2 linked regions of the Glaciimonas sp. CA11.2 genome follow. The protein of the gene in region 2 interacts with the protein of the main gene of each other region in a pairwise test. Links are inferred from orthologs where the notes say so. Each region holds a gene or a part of one and is shown on either strand. Other genes may lie near its edges. The genes, in order: leuS and ligA.

Region 1 (10,916 bases), 3.9 Mb from region 2 along the record:
CAAGGTTTTGCCATCATGCCCAAGTGCTGTGGCTATGCCGATTAAGGTGTCTGTATCTGCAATGTTTTTCTCATCTTCCCACACGGCACGCATAATGACGCCAGTCAAATCTAGTGCAGCCTGAGTTCCGTGTGCCAACTGGGTCGCGATGATCAGTTTGGCTGCCTCGTCGCTGTGCACCGGAAAGTAGGTCGGTTGCAAATTCATTGGCAATCCTAAATACTCTTTCCAGCGTCGGAGATCCTCAAGTCGATAAGCTTGGCGCTGTGGTGAGCGCTTGGCTAACGGTAATCCACCTGAAACACCAAATACTTTTGACAAGTCGATTGGCTTTAATACAATTTGTACACCATATTTCTGGGCTAACGCGACAAGTCGCGCATGTCCCAGATAAGTAAATGGCGACTGAGGCGCGAAATAATACTCACAGATTTTGCTCATGTCGATTCCTGTCTCTGTTGTTTATTTTATGGTTTTTTTTATGTTTTTTATGTTTGCTTCCATTCGCCAACTAATGATCAGCCCGATTTAGAACGGCTTGACGACCACCAGAATAACAATAGCTAGCAACAAAACCACCGGTACTTCATTGAAATAACGAAACCAGACGTGACTACGCTTATTGGTACCTAATTCGAATTTCTTCAACATGCTGCCGCTGGCGTGGTGATAACCGATTAAAAGAATGACTAATAGCAACTTTGCATGCAACCAGCCGTTTCCCGGGCCTTTTCCAATACCATAACCTAGCCACAACCACACGCCGAAAACAATAGTACCTATCGCAAGAGGCAGCATGAAACGGTATAACTTGCGTGCCATCAACAATAATCGTTGTGTCGCCACCGGTTCCGTCTCTTGCGCCAGATTAACAAGAATACGCGGCAAATAAAACAGGCCTGCAAACCATGAAACGATGAAGACGATGTGCAGCGCTTTGATCCAGAGCATGAAGTATCCTTAAAAAAGTTAATTCGAAAACAGAGGGAAAATCGATAGTCTTTGTTGATTTAACAGGTTGTTTTGACAATCCTCTAGGTGCGTACTTCGCCGTGACCAAACACCACATATTTCAAGGAGGTCAAGCCGTCCAGACCCACCGGACCGCGTGCGTGTAACTTGTCATTGGAGATGCCAATTTCAGCACCAAGCCCAAATTCGAAACCATCCGCAAACCGGGTTGAAGCATTCACGATTACAGAGGCCGAGTCGACCTCACGTAAAAATCGCATCGAGCGGGAATAATTTTCGGTCACAATGCTATCGGTATGATGGGAAGAGTAATGATTAATATGTGTAATCGCTTCGTCCATATCCTCAACCACCTTCACGGCCAGAATTGCCGCCAGATATTCAGTGCTCCAATCTTCCTCGGTCGCTGCGACCACGTGCAAATAGTCGCAAGAGCGTAATATCTTGCTAGCCTCGGCATCGGCGCGCAGTTCCACGTCTTTTGTCCGATATAAACGTGCCAGTTCCGGCAAGACCTGCGGCGCAATGGCACGTCCTATTAGCAGGGTTTCCATGGTGTTGCAGGTGCCGTAACGGTGACATTTTGCATTAAAAGCAATTTTTACCGCTTTTTCTGGATCAGCCTGATCGTCTATGTAGACGTGACAAATGCCATCCAGATGTTTAATCATCGGTACCTTGGACTCCTTCATCAAGCGCTCAATCAAGCCCTTGCCGCCGCGCGGGATGATGACGTCAATATATTCCGGCATGCAGATTAAAGCGCCGACTGCAGCGCGATCAGTGGTTTCGATAACTTGCACCGCATCGCTTGGCAGGCCTGCACCATCCAGTCCTTCTTTGACCAGTTTGGCTAGCACCTGATTGCAGTTAATCGCTTCCGAGCCGCCGCGCAAAATAGTCGCATTACCACTCTTGATACATAAACCAGCCGCATCAATGGTCACGTTGGGACGTGCTTCGTAAATAATACCAATGACGCCGAGAGGAACGCGCATCTGTCCAACCTGAATCCCGGTCGGACGATATTTCATGTTCGAAATTTCACCGATCGGATCGGGAAGGGCGACGATTTGCTGCAATCCTTCAATCATGGTGGTGATCGCTTTGTCGGATAGCGTCAGACGATCCAGCATTGCTTCTTCCAAACCATTGGCGCGTGCTGCATCCAAGTCTTTTTGATTGGCGATGCGCAAGGTGTCCGATTCGCGCCGGATCGCTTCAGCGATTAACGTTAGTGCACGGTTCTTGGTTGCCGTATCGGCGCGTGCCATCAGGCGAGATGCAGCCCGGGCACGTTGACCGACGTTAGTGATGTATTGTTGGATATCCATAATTGGTAGTATGTCTGATATGTTGAGTGTTGGTCTGGTTTCGTGAAATACAGAGCCAAAGCCATGCGTCAAAATGCATTTCGGGATCTGGATACAGTAGAAACTACATGGCAGTCACTTACGAACGTGCGACTTTTAGTCCCAATTGCAATAGTGCATCCCAAGCATCACCAGCGAACGTCTTGGCACGCAAACCTTTTACCATTTTGTCGATCTGCGCTGCCTGTTGTAATGCCGCTTCCAGAGTCGTCAATGATAAGCGACGCAGTGCCGGTTCCATTAAACGTTCACGTGGCCCCCAAATACGATATTCTTTCAGCAACGCGCTGAGTGGACGGCCTTGCGTCATACCGGATTTTAGCTTCAATAAGGTGCGGCACTCTTCTGATATCGCCCAAAGAACCAATGGCAATGCTTCGCCTTCACCTTTTAAACCATCAATCATCCTGATTAAACGGGCAACATCACCGCCTAACATTGCCTCATTTAATTTAAAAACGTCATACCTTGCGACATTGAGAACAGCATCGTGCACTTGTTCGAAACTGAGCTTGCCCGGTGGATGCAATAAAGCCAGTTTCTGAATTTCCTGATGAGCGGCCAGCAGGTTGCCCTCAACCCGATCAGCGATAAAGTCGAGTGATTGACGATCAGCGCTTAGTTGTTGTCCTGCCAACCGGACACCAATCCAGCTTGGCAATTGAGTCCGTTCAACCAGCGGAATATCAATATACACACCCGTTTGCTGCAACGATCCGACCCATGCCGCTTTCTGAGTTGCCCAATCCAATTTCGGCAACGTGATAATCGTCACATTGTCGGGGTTAAGCGTCGTCGCATATTGCTGTAATGCCTGACCACCGTCCTTGCCCGGTTTGCCGGTTGGAATGTGTAACTCAATCAATTTTTTGTCGCCAAACAACGATTGCGACTGGTTGGACGCCTGTAATTCGCCCCATTTAAAACTACGATCCACCGTTAAGACATCGCGCTCTGAGCAGCCATTGGCGCGGGCACTCTTGCGAATTTTATCCGCCGCTTCGAGCGCAAGCAGATGCTCGTCGCTGGTGATGACGTACAGCGGCGCGACTGTCTTGGCCAGATGAGTATCGAGAGCGTCAATCCGCAGTTGCATCGCCGGTCCTCGTTATGGCGCTGGTTTTGTCGATGGAACTGACGGGGCCGGCGATGTTGTTGGCGATGTCGCTGTCGATGGCTCTATCACAGTATTGTTAGCAGTGTTAGCGGGTTTGAGTGCGTTCATCCGGCGCAGAATTTGCTGTACCAGATCAGTTTGCATATCGCGATACAACAGCGCTTCTTCAGCCACTTTTGATAGTTCTTGCGATTCGTTGTAGCTGATGTCACGCTTCAGTGTGATCAGGGTTTGTGGCATTAACTCCTTCTGCTGCGCATCTTTTAGACGGAATGAAAATCTCGAGTACAGCATATATTCACGCGCACGGCCTTGACTGTTGAGGGTCAAAATGACTTTTTCCTGCGTCTGCGAGATCACTTCCATCACAGCCTCAGCCCCTTTTTCATTAGGAACTACTTCAGTGGTCCCGCTAGCCTGAATATTACGTTTGAGTTCGACTCCCAGTGGTGTGCCTGTAGCAGATCCCAAATAAATAGTCTTGAAAGGAAGGTTGGCAGTGCCGCGCAAGTGAAATCCGCACGCGGCAAGCATAGCGGTAAGGGCGATGATAATCGACCAGCGAACCAACGGTTGGCGACTCATGAAAACGCGCGTCATACAGATATTCCTTGTTTCAAGATTCGGGACGAAAATCGCTGTCCTGGCTGGCAATCGGACGGTCCACTTATGTGACTTAGTGGACCGCTTTAATAGATCAAGCAGCATGTTTTATGCGAGCTATCACTAAGCGTTTCACGGGTGATTTAATTCGCGCTTTAGCTGAGCCTTTCGTTAAGTGCTCGGTTTAAAGCGCAACTTACACTGTCCATCAAATACTCAGCGATTCATTTTTACATCAGGCAACGATATTAATCAATTTGCCCGGAACGACAATTACTTTCTTTGGTGCTCCTTCGAGATACTTTTGCACATTTTCATGCGCCAGCGCCAGCGCTTCGACGGTGGCTTTGTCAGCATCTTTGGCGATGATAATGCTGCCGCGTAATTTGCCGTTGACCTGAATCATCATCTCGATTTCGCTTTGCTCAAGCGCCTTAGCATCAACCTGCGGCCAACTTGCGTCCAGAATATCGCCATGCACTTTCGCGAAGCCGAGCTCTTGCCATAGCGTGTGCGTGATATGCGGCGCGATTGGGTTGAGAACGCGCAAGAAAATTGACAGACATTCAGTCAGTACGGCATTGCTGGCTCCCGATGCTTCGAGCTTGGTAGCTTCTAGCGTGTTGAGCATTTTCATGCAAGCCGATACGACGGTGTTGTACTGAATGCGCTTCAAGTCATGGTCGGCCTGTTGCAAAATTTTATGGACTTCGCGCCGCAAGGTTTTGAGCGGGACCGACAAATCGGCATATTGCTTATTTGATCCCGGAATAATATTCGCGGCCTGTGCGTGGCTGAAGCTCCAGACCCGACGTAAGAAACGATGGGCACCTTCGACACCCGCGTTCGACCATTCCAGCGTTTGTTCTGGTGGCGAGGCAAACATCGTGAATAAACGGGCAGTATCGGCGCCGTATTGGTCAATTTGTGCTTGTGGATCGATGCCGTTATTCTTTGATTTCGACATTTTTTCCGTGCCGCCGATAATGACTGGCTGTCCGTCGGCTTTTAGAAGCGCTGAAAGTGGACGTCCCTTGTCATCGAAAGTCAGAGTAACGTCTTCCGGGTTGTGCCAGATTTTCTTGCCGTTGGCTTCTTCGCGATAGTAGGTCTCATTGAGAACCATGCCTTGCGTCAGCAAATTGGTAAATGGCTCATCAAATTTCACCAGTCCAAAATCACGCATGACTTTGGTCCAGAAGCGCGCATACAACAAATGTAATACTGCATGCTCGATGCCGCCGATGTATTGATCCATCGGCATCCAATAGTCGTTACGCGCGTCCACCATCGCATCGGTAGAACCGGGCGAGGTGTACTTCATGTAATACCAGGACGAATCGACAAACGTATCCATGGTGTCAGTTTCGCGGCGTGCAGGTTTGCCGCAAGTCGGACAGTCGACATGTAAAAATTTTTCATGCTTGTTAAGTGGATTACCACTGCCGTCCGGGACGCAATCTTCGGGTAACAAGACTGGTAAATCTTTTTCTGGTACCGGTACGTCGCCGCAATCTTCGCAATGGATGATTGGGATCGGTGTACCCCAATAACGTTGACGCGAGATGCCCCAATCACGCAAGCGATAGGTGATTTTCTTTTCACCCAGACCATGCGCGGACAAATCGGCAGCGATGGCGTCAACAGCTTGCTGAAAGTGCATGCCATCGTATTTTCCGGAGTCGACGCAGCGACCATTTTGTTTGTCTGCATACCAGTCGTGCCAGGTTTCGGTGGAATACACTTTGCCTTCCACGGCGATCACCGGGCGAATCGGCAATACGTATTTTTGCGCGAACGCAAAGTCGCGCTCGTCATGTGCAGGAACACCCATCACGGCACCATCGCCGTAAGTAATCAGGACATAATTGCCGACCCAGACTTCAACCAGCTGGCCGGTCAGCGGATGCGTAACGTAAAGCCCGGTTGGCATCCCTTTCTTTTCCATTACCGCCATATCTGCTTCGGCAACCCCGCCTTTTTTGCATTCGGCGATGAATTCAACCAGTTCGGGATTCGTTTTTGCGGCGAAGGTGGCCAATGCGTGTTCTGGCGCTACCACGCAAAAGGTCACGCCTTTGATGGTATCGACACGAGTGGTAAACACCCACAATTTGCCATCCTGAATGAGCTTGCCATCTTCTTCGATTTTATGTGGAAAAGCAAAGCGCACACCGGTTGATTTGCCTATCCAATTCGCTTGCATCAAGCGCACGCGCTCTGGCCAGCCTGTTAATTTGGTTTCGGTGTGGTCCAGCAATTCTTCGGCGTAATCGGTAATTTTGGCGTAATACATTGGAATTTCGCGCTTTTCAATCAGCGCACCTGAACGCCAGCCGCGACCATTGATAACTTGCTCGTTGGCTAACACGGTTTGGTCGATCGGGTCCCAGTTCACGGTACCGGTTTTTTTGTAGATGATGCCTTTTTCGAGCATCTTAAGGAACATCCATTGGTTCCATTTGTAATACTCTGGCTTGCACGCCGTCATTTCACGTGACCAATCAATGGCGAGTCCCATGGATTGCATCTGCGTTTTCATGTGGTCAATGTTGCTATAAGTCCACTGGGCCGGTGGTACGTTGTTTGCCATCGCCGCGTTTTCCGCAGGCATGCCAAACGCATCCCAACCCATTGGCATCAACACATTGTAGTTATTCATCCGCATGTAGCGATACATGACATCGTTGATGGTGTAATTGCGGACATGACCCATGTGCAATTTGCCGGATGGATACGGCAGCATCGAACAGGCGTAAAACTTTTGCTTATCTAGACCGTTCTTGTCTTTTGCGTGTTCGACGACTTTATAGGCATCAATAGCGCGCCAATGGTCTTGCGTCGATTTTTCGACGTCGGTCGGGCTGTATTTTTCTTGCATGGCGTGATGGACTAAAAAAGTGAATGTGAAAAAGCATAGGAGAATTATCCCTGAACCGGTGATTATACTGGTTCAGGTGCTCTCATACGATAGTGGGATTGTGGGAGTCGACGGAAGTTAACGATGAGACGATCTTTTTGCCAAAAGCGAGGCGGTTAGTATTTCACCAAGTGACCGTCTTTCAATAGGGAGTTATTTTGCTGCAGGGACGCTTTTTGGGTCGGTTACGAAGCCGATTTTTGTCAAACCGTTATTTTGTGCCAGTGACATAACCTGCGCCAACACCTGATATCGGGTGTCTTTGTCGGCCCGCAACTGCAATTCCGGCTGGGGTTGGCGTTGTGCGGCAGCGATTAATTGCGTTGTCAGTTCTGGTTCTGCGATGGGCTTGTCATTCCAGAACATTTTGCCCGCGCGGTCAATTGACAGCGATACCGTCTCTGGCTTTTCTGGAGCGGGAGCGGATTGGGCGGTCGGTAAGTTGACTTTGACCGCATGCGTGAATAGTGGTGCTGTGATGATAAAAATCACCAATAACACCAACATGACGTCGACCATGGGCGTGATATTGATATCGGCCATTGGCGCTGAGTGCTGATTGTCGTTAAATCCACCGAATGACATACTGGTTCCGGACTGAAGTTAGTGATGAGTGTATAAGGCTATTAGGAGGCTAAATTATTTTCCAACGCGACTGCCAGTCGTCAAATAAGCATGTAAATCATGCGCGAACGCATCCAACTCTGCCAGTGTAACGCGATTAACACGTGTGAACGCGTTGTAGGCTAGTACTGCGGGAATCGCAACTACCAAACCAAGTGCGGTCATGATGAGTGCTTCGCCAACTGGTCCTGCGACTTTGTCGATCTGCACAGTTCCCGATGCAGAGACTGCCATCAAAGCATGATAAATACCCCAGACCGTACCAAACAAACCGACGAAAGGGGCGGTTGAACCGACTGATGCCAGTAATGTTAATCCGCTTTCCAGCCGTGACGAAACGCGATTGATTTCTCGTCGCAATGTGCGTGTGACCAGTTCGCCAAGATCGGTGCCGGCGTTGAGCGAGGCGGCGGGTTTGCTGGTCATCGGTGACCGAATGCCTGCAGCGTCGGCCGCTTGTATGGCTAAAGGTGCGTAAACATTTTCGGTATCGACCGGTTTGATGACGGCAATCGCATCATTTAGTGTCGGTGCTTGCCAGAATCCTTCAAGCGATGAAGCGCTGCGCCGGATACGCCAGGAACTCAAGGCTTTGGACAAAATGTAGTACCAGCTAATCACGGACATCAGCAATAGCAAATAGGCTACGCCGTGAGAGACAGCATCGCCTTGCGACCAATAGTGGGCGAACCCGAGATTATCATTCATGTTGTTGATCCGGATGGTGGTGGGGCAGCATAACGATCTTTAGGTGAAGATCATTAGTTGGCAACAATTTATTACATTTTGAGCGCAACTCCAGGTCGGTTGAGTCATCAACATCAAACTCGCCATGAGAAGCTAGGAGGAGCGCTCAAAGTATGGGTAAAAATCGAGTACAAGCAGGCCGAACATGGTTAATGAACAAATTAGTGTTATCTGCTGCGCACTTCCCATGCCATAGGCGAGTCATTGTTTGTATTTTGACATCGCCCGGCCCTGAATTTGCGTAAAAATCATGGTAACAATCAGCTTATTACTCTGCTAATTACTCAGCGAAGCCCAAGAACGTCCTGCATATCATATAAACCCGTTGCTTTGTCGTTAAGAAAGCGCGCAGCGCGCAAACTGCCATGGGCATAAGTCACACGGCTGGACGATTTATGTGTGATTTCAACGCGCTCTCCATCGCTGGCAAACAGCACGGTATGATCGCCAACGATATCGCCGCCCCGTATGGAAGCGAAGCCGATGGTAGATGGATCGCGTGCACCGGTTACACCCTCGCGCGAATAGACGGCGACTTCGTCGAGTTTGCGACCAAGTGCATCAGCAATCACTTCGCCCATTTTCAGCGCTGTGCCAGACGGCGCATCGACTTTGTGGCGGTGATGGGCTTCAATGATTTCAATGTCATAGCCGTGCGAAAAACTCTTCGCTGCCATTTCAAGCAATTTCATGGTGACATTGACGCCGACACTCATGTTGGGAGCGAACAGGATGGCTGTCTTTTTTGCTGCTTCTGCGATCGCCGCCTTGCCAGCCTCATCAAAACCTGTCGTGCCGATGATCATTTTGATGCCATGCTCGGCGCAATAGGCGAGATGTGCAAGCGTGCCTTCTGGACGCGTAAAGTCAATTAAAAAGGTAGCGTTAGCCAAGCCCGTAGCAAGATCGAACTCGATATTCACGCCGGACGGCTTGCCCAGAAAAGCGGCGGCGTCGGATCCTAATCCGGGCGCGGTCTGCACATCCAACGCGCCGGTTAATGTGGCATCTTCTGCATTCTGGATGGCCTCGATCAGCATGTGTCCCATGCGACCGGACGCGCCAGCAACAGCAATTTTCATTTGATTCATCGTTATTTAAGACTTTGACTGGTTATTTTGTTGGTGCTGTCGGCGGAGGTGCGGGCGCATCCTTTGCGATGCCACTATCTTGGGTGGCTTTTTTAGCTTCTTTATTGCCGCCCGAAATACGTGCAAGATAATCTGCTTCAGTCGGCAGATCACCACCCTCTACGCGGACCACAAGGTTATCCTTGAAGAAAACGCTGACGCGGCTGGAAGTGATTTCGCCATTGCCTTTTTGCAAACGGAAAACATAATCCCAACGATTCGCGTGAAACATGTCTGTCAGTAACGGCGATCCCAGTGCAAAAGATACTTGCTCTGTGGTCATGCCTTCCTTAACTTGCGAGATCATCTCTTTCGAAACAAAATTACCCTGCTGGATATTGTAGCGATAAGGTGAAAGGATTCCGAAAAAACGGGGGTTCTTTATGGTTCGGACGCCATCGCCTGCTGTATCGCCAGTCGGTATTCCCGAACTAGCGTTAGCAGCATTGGCACCGGATGCCGAAGTCGGTCCGTCAATGAGAGGATTTTTTGATGCGCAGCCAGCCAGCAAAGCCATGGAAACAGCAGCTATTGTCAAGGCGGAGGTGCGGGCAGTACGGGAGAGCAACATTCGCATAAGTATCTTAATTGATTGAGCAATTGTGCTAAAACGCTATATGATAAAGCAGATCATCCATTTGCGACGTAAACATGCCTAACAATCCATCCGAACTAAAAGCTAGTGGCCTTAAAGCTACTTTGCCCCGACTCAAAATTTTGGAAATATTTCAAAATAGTGAAGTCCGACATTTAAGCGCTGAAGACGTTTATAAAATTTTGCTTACCGAGAATCTTGATGTCGGTTTGGCAACTGTGTATCGTGTATTAACCCAATTTGAGCAAGCTGGCTTGTTGCAGCGTAATCATTTTGAAACCGGCAAGGCCGTTTTTGAGCTAAACGAAGGATCGCATCATGATCATCTGGTGTGTCTGACCTGCGGTCTGGTCGAAGAGTTTTACGACGAAGAAATTGAGGTTCGCCAGAAAGCCGTCGCCACAGAGCGTGGCTTTGAGATTGCGGATCACGCCTTGGCGCTGTACGGTCACTGCCGGAATTGCGTAAAAAAGTAATTGGGTCATGCGCCGAGTAGCATTAATGCTGTGCGTTCCAAAGCTTCGGATCGTAAGGCATTAAACGATGCTTGCTGTTTTTCTTACTGAGCGAGACTTAGTGATCCGAAATAGTTATTAAGCCAGACTAGTTCTGGCTTAATGCATTGGAAAGCAGCTTTGCTGTAATGTCGACAATCGGTATCACGCGTTGATATGCCATGCGCGTCGGACCGATCACACCCAGCGTGCCCACGATTTTTCCGTTCACCTCATAAGGTGCGGTGACGACGCTCATCTCTTCCATTGGAACCAGTTGTGATTCGCCGCCAATGAATATTTGAACGCCGGTGGCCTTGCCTGATATGTCCAGCAGTCGC
Region 2 (10,655 bases):
CGTTGAATACACCGAAGAAGCAGTCGGCAAACTGGCTTTTGAATTAGCCCAAGCTTTATGCAATGCCGCCGCCAACAATCAGCCATTCGACTTGGCCGATGCATTGGCCCGTTTGCGAGACCTCGACGAGGACGTGCGTTTGGGGCCAAGTACCGGTTCGATCGTTGAAGCTGCGATAGCCCGAGGTGTACCATTCCGTCGCCTCACCGATGGTAGCATGGTGCAATTTGGCTGGGGTAGCCGCCAACGTCGTATTCAGGCAGCAGAAACCAGCGCTACTAGCGCGATTGCAGAATCGATCGCGCAGGACAAAGAACTCACCAAGATGCTGCTTAACGCGGCGGGTGTTCCTGTCCCGCAAGGCCGCGTTGTTTCAAACGCTGCCGATGCATGGGACGTTGCGCAAGAAATCGCCAGCCCGGTTGTGGTCAAGCCACGCGACGGTAATCAGGGAAAAGGCGTCGCCGTCAATATCAACACGCGCGAGCAGGTCTTCGCTGCCTTCGATGTCGCCGCAAAAATCTGTTCGGATGTCATCGTTGAGCGCTATCTGCCAGGACACGACTTTCGCTTACTCGTGGTCGGCAAAGAAATGGTTGCTGCCGCCAGACGCGATCCGCCGCTCGTTATAGGCGATGGGGTCCACACTGTTCGTGAACTGGTCGACAAAGTTAACAGCGATCCCTTGCGCGGTGACGGTCATGCGACGCCCCTCACCAAAATTCGCTTCGACACCATCGCTTTGGCAACACTAGCCAAGCAAAATTACCAGGCTGATACTATCCCGCCAACAGGCGTGCGTGTAGTTTTACGCAACAACGCCAATCTGAGCACTGGCGGCACCGCCACCGACGTTACCAATGACGTCCATCCACAAATGGCTGCGCGCGCGGTCGCCGCAGCGCAAATGGTAGGGTTGGATATTTGTGGTGTTGATGTCGTCTGTAACAGCGTCCACAAGCCACTGGAAGATCAAGAAGGCGGTATCGTTGAAGTAAATGCTGCACCAGGCCTGCGCATGCACATCAGCCCTTCCTACGGCAAAGGCCGCGCGGTCGGCAAGGCCATTATCGCAACCATGTTCAGCGCCCATGACGATGGTCGTATTCCATTAGTCGCAGTTGCCGGAACTAACGGCAAAACCACCACCGTGCGCCTTATCGCTCACCTGCTAAGTTGCAAAGGCCTGCGTGTCGGCATGACCAACTCAGATGGCGTGTATATCGAAAAGCAGCGCATTGATACCGGCGATTGCAGCGGTCCGCGTAGCGCTCGCAACGTCCTGATGCACCCTGACGTCGATGCAGCGGTATTCGAAACCGCCCGCGGTGGCGTCTTACGTGAGGGCCTTGGCTTTGATCGCTGTAACGTCGCCGTTATTACCAATATCGGCATGGGCGATCATCTTGGCCTGAGTTTTATCAGCACAGTGGAAGACCTTGCCGTAGTCAAACGCGTGATTGTTGAAAACGTCGCCCCTAACGGTGTTGCAGTATTAAATGCCGGTGATCCGATGGTCACTAACATGGCGAAAGTGTGCCCAGGTTCCGTCACCTTTTTTGCCCATGATAATAGCAACCCGGTGATGACGACGCATCGCGCACAAGGTAATCGCGTGGTCTATCTGGATGGTACAGATATCGTCGCGGCCCAAGGTACTAACGAAGTGCGCCTGCCATTGGCTGAGATTCCATTAACCCGCAACGGTGCTATTCGTTTTCAGATCGAAAATGTGATGGCAGCAACCGCAGCAGCGTGGGCTTTAAAACTCGATTGGGAAATCATTCGGACCGGACTGCGCACATTTATCAATGATCCAGCTACCGTACCAGGCCGTTTCAATGTATTCGACTATCGCGGTGCAACGGTGATCGCTGACTACGGTCACAATCCGGATGCGATTGTCGCGCTGGTTCAGGCGGTTGAAAACATGCCCGCGAAACGCCGTTCTGTTGTCATTAGCGGTGCAGGTGATCGTCGTGATGAGGATATCCGCCAGCAAACCCAATTGCTGGGTGACGCTTTCGATGAAGTCATCCTTTATCAAGATCAGTGTCAACGTGGGCGCGCCGATGGTGAAGTATTGGCGCTGCTGCGAGATGGCTTAAAAAATGCGCGCCGTACCACCGCCACCCAAGAAATTAATGGTGAATTCATTGCTATCGACACTGCACTGTCAACATTAGGTGAAGGTGACTTATGCCTGATTCTCGTAGATCAGGTCGAGGAAGCGCTGGAACATATTGCAAAGCGAATTGCCGAGGGATAGATACTGACATCCTCGACTGATAAAAAAACGGGCTAACCTTATCGAAAGGTTAGCCCGTTTTTTTAGTGCTTAAACTTGTTAAGTAATGATAACTTCATCATTTCAAACAACCCTTTAATACATAACAATGATGCTTATGACGTGATTATCAACTTAAATTGGCCATGATCCTACAAAATGACATCTTGTACGTCAGAGTTTCGTCAGTCGTCATCATCCGGATCTAACTCTGGAAACAACACAGAAGTATAGCCAAAAAGTGCTAAATCCTTGATCCGCATTGGATACAAAACGCCATCTAAATGATCACACTCGTGCTGAACAACCCGCGCATGAAATGCATCAACCGTGCGACTAATCGGGGCACCGTACTGATCGACACCTTCGTAATGTAAATTAGTCCAACGCGGCACCACGCCGCGCATCCCTGGCACTGACAAGCAACCTTCCCAGGCGTCATCGGTGATATCTGACAAGGGCCGCAACACCGGGTTGATCAACACTGTCTCGGGTACTGGCTCAGCCTCAGGATAGCGGACACTATTTTTAAAACCAAAAATAACGATGCGTAAGTTGACGCCGATTTGCGGTGCGGCCAAACCAGCACCATTTGCCGCATGCATGGTGTCAAACATATCGGCGATCAGCGCTTCTAGCTCGGGGGTATTAAAGTCGGTGACCGGTTCTGCTTTCAACAGCAGACGCGGATCACCCATTTTTAGAATTTCACGAACGCTCATAGAATCAATCGAGAAGCAGAGTATTGGAAGGACCTTATTTTAACCTCAGTTCAGTGAGATTCGAAAGTAATGAAATATTCCTTTGAAACTACATTCTCGGTTTACAGCACGATTGGTTTGCAGCACAGCCGAGCATACCTTCAGCTTCACCTTCCCAATACCGTCCTGCTATCGGTTTTGGAAGCGTGATGTCAATTTATGTTTTCTTCGTATTAATGTTCTGACAAATTTTTCAACTTCCGTATCTAAGTCGTTTCCCTAAGCACTGCGCGTGCGCTCGTAATTTTGCACTAATTTCTTGTATCTTGCGTTTTGGCAGCTATCTGGGAACGACTTTTTTAATATTTTTTATCGGATCAATATGCATCGCAATATAAGTAGTAAATTTTCTCAATTTCCGGGTTCTTTTCTCTTTCGAATTCTTACAATTTTTTGCCTGTCTGCGACACTGCATGCGGCGCCGCTCAATCCGCCGAAAACTGATAAACCTTTTGGATTTTCCCTATCCGGATTTTCTCAAGATATTCCTGAACCTTACACGCTCTATCGCGATGGGCAATTCGTTAAACATGGACTTACCGATAAAGCGGGAAAGGGTTACATTAAAAATTATATTAAAACGAGTTGTTACGTCATTCTATTGAGCAATGACCAACGTCTAAAAGTGAATCCAAAGGGAAAAGAGTGCAACGAATATAAATTACCGATCGATATTGAAGATGATGCTGCGACAAAAGCAAAAAAAGAAACAGATAAATTACGCGAAGAAGAAATGCAGAACGATTATAAGAAGCAAGCTGCTGCCAACGATGATGAGCTAGCCTGGTTAGGAAAATTACCACCTATCTGGTCAAGTGAGGTTTTTGAAGAGCGAACTTCAAAATTATTTGAAAAAATGGGCATTGATATGGATGTCGGCACCATTGATCTGAATCAGTTCGCATGCAAAAATCCCGCTCAGATTGGCGACATTCCTGACATGGACGCGGTGAACGAGTTTTTGGAAGCAACTATTGCAACACTCTCAGATCCACATTCTAAGAAGGGAAAATATTATGCAAAAAATATTAATACCATCTGGAGGAATCTAGTATCAGCTGCGGCAAAAGGGAATTGGTTGGCACGCGTACAAATTTATCGACTATTAGGTAGAAAGCACCACGATAAAATGAGCTACCTTGAACGGTATCGTCTATTGCAGGTAACGGAATGGTTGCAAGAGAAAAAAATTGGCTCACTTTATGGTTTATTCGGGGTTGCTCTGGAAGCGACTGGATTCTCGGACAATGGTTTTTTGGATCGATTCTCTGCAATGAAAGGTAGCTACGGATCGCAATACGTATTAGGTACTTCGCTGCTTAGTGACCCAGATCCTAAGCTGCAAGAAACAGGAAAAAGGATGATAAATTGTGCCCGCTCTGCCCTACCTGCATTTGCAAAGCTATATAAGCCTGCGCCCAAATAGGGTTGGACTTTTGGGCATTGATCACCGACTCGCACAGCGCAACGTGGCTCAGTCGGATGACGCCGATGTAAGCCTAATTGCATTCACATAAATTCTGCCTAATCTCAAAAAAAATATGACCATAAAAGCATACCAGCACACTCGAAGCTTATGGAAGGGGGCTCTCATATCACCGTTGATAGTTCCCTTGTGTATGTGCATTTACCTCGTGGCCTTCTTTATAGGATGTACAGATGAAGTGTCTATTGCAGTCTTCTATGATTTGCGGCTAGCGCTATTTGCTATCATGTGCATTGGCGGCTTTTTCACTTACTCCATCACCTTTGTATTGGTTGTGCCGATGGCTCTATGGCTGCGGCGAAAACAGGCCCTATCGTCAGTGCGCCTGTGCATCTGGTGCGCTGCGCTCGGGCCTGTGACATTGTTCCTTTATGCACGACTACTAAACGGATCTTCTGCAGAAATTAACTATGAAGAAGTCCTTTTCGGTATTGGGTTCGGTCTGTGCTCGGGTATTGTTTTTTGTGCGGCTTCGGGCGTGAGGCTGCTGGCCCGCCATTCTCAAAAAAATCAAGACGCAGCATGAATTACCCCGGTCAGCGGTGCATGGCGCGCCAACTGCGACGTGTCACACCCGCACGTGAACTTTGTTCACGCACATCGCGATCGCATCCGCTATTTTGAGGAAGACAAACCATTGTGGTGGGGCTTCATGCATGAGTAAAAGGAAAATGATCCGCGCCTGGTTTAGACCCTGTTGAAGACCAAACCTGCTTGGGTAGAAGCCGGGACGTTGCACCAGAAAACTGATCCTTTGGTGTGGGATTACCTGTTTAGTCCCGTTTGATATAACCGCGTTTTAAAAACAGATTCGGTTTTTTCCTGCTGCCATTTTTTGAGGGCTTAAATCGGGGTTTTTCCATCAATCGCCGGTTGCGGGATATGGTGGATGGTAGAACCCATGCAGTTTATCTCCCCATGAGAGCAGTGTCCGGTTCAAGATTATTGCACCGAAAACTGCTAATCAGGGCATCTAAGCGCGCCTTTGCTCTGAAGTAAGGCCAACTACGAATCGGGATATGATTGCACGGTACTAAACAGCTAGTCTGTAACACAGCCACTTGTTTTTTCCACGCATCTGATCGGAAATATCTTAAAGAAAGTTTTTTTCATGAGATTTTTTTTGAAACCCTCACGGCAGTCCACGCTGACCTGCTCCGCATTATGTAGAGAAGCGCTTGTGAGAATCACAGGCGCAATACTTCAGGGTTTAGAAGGTGCCGAAGGAAATTTACTGAAATTGTTTCAGATATTCAGCGAACTCAGGACCGGTTTCATGGTGCTTGAGGCCCATTGCCAACGTTGCTTTCAGATAGCCTAATTTCGAACCACAATCGTAGCGCTGACCAGCGTAGCGGTATGCTAATACCTTTTCTTTTTCCATCAATGCCGCAATACCATCGGTTAATTGAATTTCACCGCCAGCGCCCTTACCCGTCGCTTCCAGACAGTCGAAAATACCATTCGTCAGTACGTATCTTCCGACGACCGCCAATGTAGACGGTGCATCCGCAGGAAGTGGCTTTTCAACGATACTATTTACGCGTTCCAAATTTGGTTTAAAAGAGTCAATACTGACGATCCCGTATTGTTTAGTGTCCGCGCGCGGCACATCCTGCACTGCCAATACGCTACTACCCTCTTGCTCAAACACGTCGGTCATTTGCGCTAATACCGAGCGCTGGCCCGCGTCGACATCCATAAAGTCATCTGCCAACAATACCGCAAACGGTTCATCACCAATGACAGGGCGTGCGCACAGTACCGCGTGCCCAAGACCCAACGGTGCCGATTGACGGATAAAAATACAATTTACGTGCTTAGGAATAACATTACGCACCAGATCCAGCAGCCTGATTTTTCCGGCTGCTTCCAATTCACTTTCAAGTTCATACACGGTATCGAAGTGATCTTCAATCGCTCGTTTGTTCCGACCGGTAATAAATACCATATCAGTAATACCCGCAGCGACAGCCTCCTCAACAGCGTACTGAATTAAAGGTTTATCGACAATCGGAAGCATTTCTTTCGGCTGCGCTTTGGTGGCTGGCAAAAAACGGCTACCCAACCCGGCTACCGGGAATACTGCTTTTCTAATTTTTGTCATGATCGCTTTCTAAAAGAGTGCGTAAATCAATTTATGCGGAGGCTGTTCGATGAAGTCTTCCGCGTTACTAAGCTTGGACAAAGCTTGCCCTGTATCAGCGTGCCTTAAACCCTTGACGACGAAACTGGCCATTCTCGCTAGTGTCCAGCTCCTCTGAACGCGTTCAGCTAGGATTGCTTTTCAGAATAAATTTCTATTTAACTAAGAATTTGACTTGGTTTTCGCCGGGAGGTTCGCAAAACAATCTATCCCATTGATCAAAGACTGTAGCCCAGTGCCTTGATTATGCGTCAATTATTGTCTGTATAACATTAAAAAAGAGGAGTTTGAATGTTAATTAGTTCCAGCCATTGCACCTCGGTCAGTATCGTCAGATTAAGTTCACGCGCTTTCTTTTCTTTTGAACCCGCGCTTGCACCGACAATTACAAAGTCGGTTTTTTTAGATACCGATCCTGCGACATTGGCGCCCAATGCTTCTGCTTGGGCTTTCGCTTCGTTACGACTCATCGTGTCCAGATTTCCTGTAAAAACAACTGTTTTTCCAGAAACGGCAGAAAGCGCGGAAGGGCGCTCGAAATCTATAACAGTAACAAGTGGCTCTGCGGATGCTTGATTGCCGGTCAGCGCGTCAAGCACCTCACTGTTATGCGGTTCAGCAATAAAACCAAGGATGTCATTCACCATACTTTCTCCCAACCCATTGATTGAGAGTAAGTTGGCGTAGGCTTCCGAATCGGGATTTTGCGCAGCATCCATAGATTTGCGCCACTCATCCAGTGACAAATAATGTTTAGCAAGCAGGCGAGCGGTGGCCTGTCCCACCTGATGTATTCCCAAGCCGTATATAAATCGATCCAGAGAAATGACTTTAGCGCGCTGGATTGCAGCAAACAATTTCGCCGCAGATGTATCACCCCAACCTTCCCACAAACGTAGCGGCGGTAGCGAGCGGCCATCTTTGTCGCTCTTGCCATCCCGATCTTCCAAAGTGAAGATATCAACTGGCGTTTTAATCAGCCCTCGTTCATAAAAAAGTGCAATATTCTTCTCGCCCAAGCCCTCGATATCAAATGCATCCCGAGATGCGAAGTGCTTCAAACGCTCAATTACTTGCGCGGCACACACTAATCCACCAGTGCAAAAACTCCCTGCATCACCGTCCTCTCTCACCACCAGGCTATCGCACACAGGGCAATGCGTCGGAAAAATATAGGGAATGCTGCTTTCGGGACGTGCGTCTTGCACCACGCCAATGATCTGGGGAATTACATCACCCGCGCGTTGAATAATCACCGTATCACCGACACGTACATCTTTACGTTGAATCTCATCTGCGTTATGCAAGGTTGCTCTCTGCACGAGGACGCCACCAACACTAATGGGTGCCAAATGGGCAACTGGTGTGATTTTTCCTGAGCGCCCAACCTGGCACTCAATTGCATTGATTACCGTTTGCGCACGTTCCGGAGCAAATTTCCAAGCAGTTGCCCATCGTGGCGATCTGCTGACGAAACCAAGCCTGTTTTGCCAATCAAGGCGATTAACCTTGAGAACAATCCCGTCAATTGAAAATCCAAGCGATGAGCGCTTGCGTTCAATATCTTCATAGTAAGTGACAAGCGCACTCAGTGAGGTTTCAGTCACCTCCACCAGACGGCTTGGTTCGTTCAGCGCAAAGCCCCAGGTTTTAAACTTGGCGCGCGCTTCCCATTGCGTGCCAGCGAAAGCTTCTGAAATTTCACCCCAAGTGTAGGCGTAGAAACGCAGCGGTCGCTTGGCGGCGATGCTTGCGTCTAGCTGACGCATACTCCCGGCGGCGGCATTGCGTGGATTCGCAAAGATTTTTCCACCGACCACTTCTTGTTCAGCGTTAAGTTTTAGGAAACCATCATCGGTCATGTAGACTTCGCCGCGGACCTCCAAAATTGCAGGCCAACCATCACCATGTAACTTCTTTGGTATATCGCTAATGGTCTTGACGTTGGCGGTAATATCTTCGCCCACGCCACCACTTCCCCGCGTGGCCCCAGAAACCAGTATTCCGTTCTCGTAACGTAATGAACAAGACAAACCATCAATCTTTGGCTCACAATCGATCTCAACGATAACGTCTGAGTCTTTGAGTTCGCGGAGAAAATTTCGAACTCCGTCGAGCCAGCCTTGTATATCGTCTTCGACAAAGGCATTATCCAACGACAACATCGGTACACGATGGATGACTTTCTTAAATCCTTTAGCTGGCTCAGCCCCTACTTTTTGCGACGGACTATCAGAGCGTATCAACTCGGGAAAGCGGGCTTCAATGGCGTTATTACGCTGCCGCAACGCGTCATATTCAGCGTCACTTACTTCCGGCGCATCTTCTGCATGATAGAGATTATCGTGATGAGCAAGCAGATCCGCGAGCTCGGTAAGCTCAGACGCAGCTTCCTGTGCTTCCAACTGCTGCACCGGTGTATCAAAGTTTGAAGTACGACTTAACGTACGATTTTGTGCTAATTTTGTCATTGTGTCCGTCCCGAGCGCCAGAAATCCTGTATTAAATATTGCATACTTTGTTATGGCCGTTGCTCTATTTCTAATACCTTTAAGTATACAGGCGAGCGCAACAAAAAGCTTTTGCAATACGAGATAACTAGGGACGTGGCCAACTATGACGTTGGTGTCGATCTTACGCAACATGACCTTGATAGTGCAGAGGCGCTAATAACGGAAAGATGAAGAGTAGGATTTCTTATTATTATTTTTTGTAGTTTTTGATTATTGCATTCAAGTGCAGCTGGGATTGGGCTTTTTATGCACTACTGGTGCAACTAACGGTCCCACGATTTTTTTGGGCGCACATGAGAATCTGCTGATTTCTTTGCTTACCGCAGATTCAAGTATTTTAGTTTCACCTTATACGCACGTGTCCCCGTCAAACCCGCCCGCATAATCGCTCTGAAGTCTGTGCATTATCGGTTTCAATGCGGGATAAAGGTCAACATAAAGCGCATATGCCTTGCGATAAATCTGACTATCCGTTGGATTAGGTATAGTTCGGGAAACCAGCGTCACCCAACCTTTTTCCGCCGTTTGGTTATCCACCAATCCAACACCAACAGCCGCAAGCAGCGCCGCTCCCAAAGCAGCTTCTACATTCTGTTCAATGGTGTAGACGGGATAACCAGTAACGTCGGCAATGATTTGCATCCATAAATCTGAATGCGCAGCGCCGCCGACCACAATCAGTTTGGCATCGAGAGACTGTGCTCCTTTTGCACCTGCCTCAATATTATGTTTGAGGGCGAAACTGACGCCCTCCAATACGGCCCGATAAAGATGTGCTCGTGTATGAAACAGGCTTAGACCGACGAAAGCACCACTGGCCTTTGCATCCCAGATTGGGCTGCGCTCTCCCATCAAGTAAGGCAAAAATAGGATTCCGTCCGATCCCGCAGGAATCTGTTTCGTCTTTTCTTCCAGAATTTGATGGACATCGCCAGCCTCCACATACTTTGCCGCCTCAATCTCCGTCTGACAAAATGTATCCCGAAACCAACTTACGGAAGCGCCAGCCGTAATTGCACCACCAAAGATATAAAGATCTTTTTGGCTGTTGTGGACGTGCGGCATGCTAATCAGGCCGTGACGCGCATCGACTTGCTGATTAATATAGCCCCAACACATACTGGTGCCGATCATGGCCACATGATTTCCTGCCCGAGTCACGCCCGCTGCAAAGGTCGCAACAGCTGCGTCAACACCGCCCGCCACAACTGGTGTGCCGGCGGCAAGCCCAAGACACGCAGCCAGTTCAGACCGCAATCCACCCACCACATCGCTGGAATCGACCAGACGCGGCGGCATCATTGCAAGAGGAATACCGAATTCAGCCAGCAGTTCTTTCGACCAGGCGCGTGCTCGCACATCATAGATACCGCCAATGTTCCCAGCCGAACTATGATCAATCGCCACTTCTCCACATAGCAAGTAGTTAACATAGCTATTTGGCGGAAGAAACAAATGCGTC

The links.
Region 1: the proteins of ligA (region 2) and leuS interact in binary tests that used the Escherichia coli proteins (3 or more experiments, as listed by UniProt). The link is inferred for Glaciimonas sp. CA11.2 from one-to-one orthologs.

Annotation. Positions count from the first base shown.
Region 1 is NZ_JAVIWL010000001.1:1,181,806-1,192,721, reverse strand. Bases 4,101-7,346 are described here. They hold leuS (leucine--tRNA ligase), read right to left. Parts: upstream 6,947-7,346; coding sequence 4,301-6,946; downstream 4,101-4,300. Other genes in these bases: RGU75_RS05060 (biopolymer transporter ExbD), read right to left, coding at 7,139-7,346. Outside these bases: RGU75_RS05090 (2-hydroxychromene-2-carboxylate isomerase), read right to left, coding at 1-441; RGU75_RS05085 (CopD family protein), read right to left, coding at 529-951; RGU75_RS05080 (glutamate-5-semialdehyde dehydrogenase), read right to left, coding at 1,035-2,306; holA (DNA polymerase III subunit delta), read right to left, coding at 2,425-3,441; LPS assembly lipoprotein LptE, read right to left, coding at 3,454-4,062; more of RGU75_RS05060, read right to left, coding at 7,347-7,570; RGU75_RS05055 (MotA/TolQ/ExbB proton channel family protein), read right to left, coding at 7,625-8,317; dapB (4-hydroxy-tetrahydrodipicolinate reductase), read right to left, coding at 8,641-9,447; RGU75_RS05045 (outer membrane protein assembly factor BamE), read right to left, coding at 9,470-10,057; fur (ferric iron uptake transcriptional regulator), read left to right, coding at 10,138-10,557; heat-inducible transcriptional repressor HrcA, read right to left, coding at 10,685-10,916.
Region 2 is NZ_JAVIWL010000001.1:5,053,733-5,064,387, forward strand. Bases 6,553-9,537 are described here. They hold ligA (NAD-dependent DNA ligase LigA), read right to left. Parts: upstream 9,152-9,537; coding sequence 6,953-9,151; downstream 6,553-6,952. Other genes in these bases: galU (UTP--glucose-1-phosphate uridylyltransferase GalU), read right to left, coding at 6,553-6,641. In the rest of the region: cphA (cyanophycin synthetase), read left to right, coding at 1-2,269; def (peptide deformylase), read right to left, coding at 2,473-3,009; RGU75_RS21850 (hypothetical protein), read left to right, coding at 3,371-4,474; RGU75_RS21855 (hypothetical protein), read left to right, coding at 4,713-5,060; more of galU, read right to left, coding at 5,766-6,552; RGU75_RS21870 (FGGY-family carbohydrate kinase), read right to left, coding at 9,542-10,655. UniProt on the Escherichia coli protein: DNA ligase that catalyzes the formation of phosphodiester linkages between 5'-phosphoryl and 3'-hydroxyl groups in double-stranded DNA using NAD as a coenzyme and as the energy source for the reaction.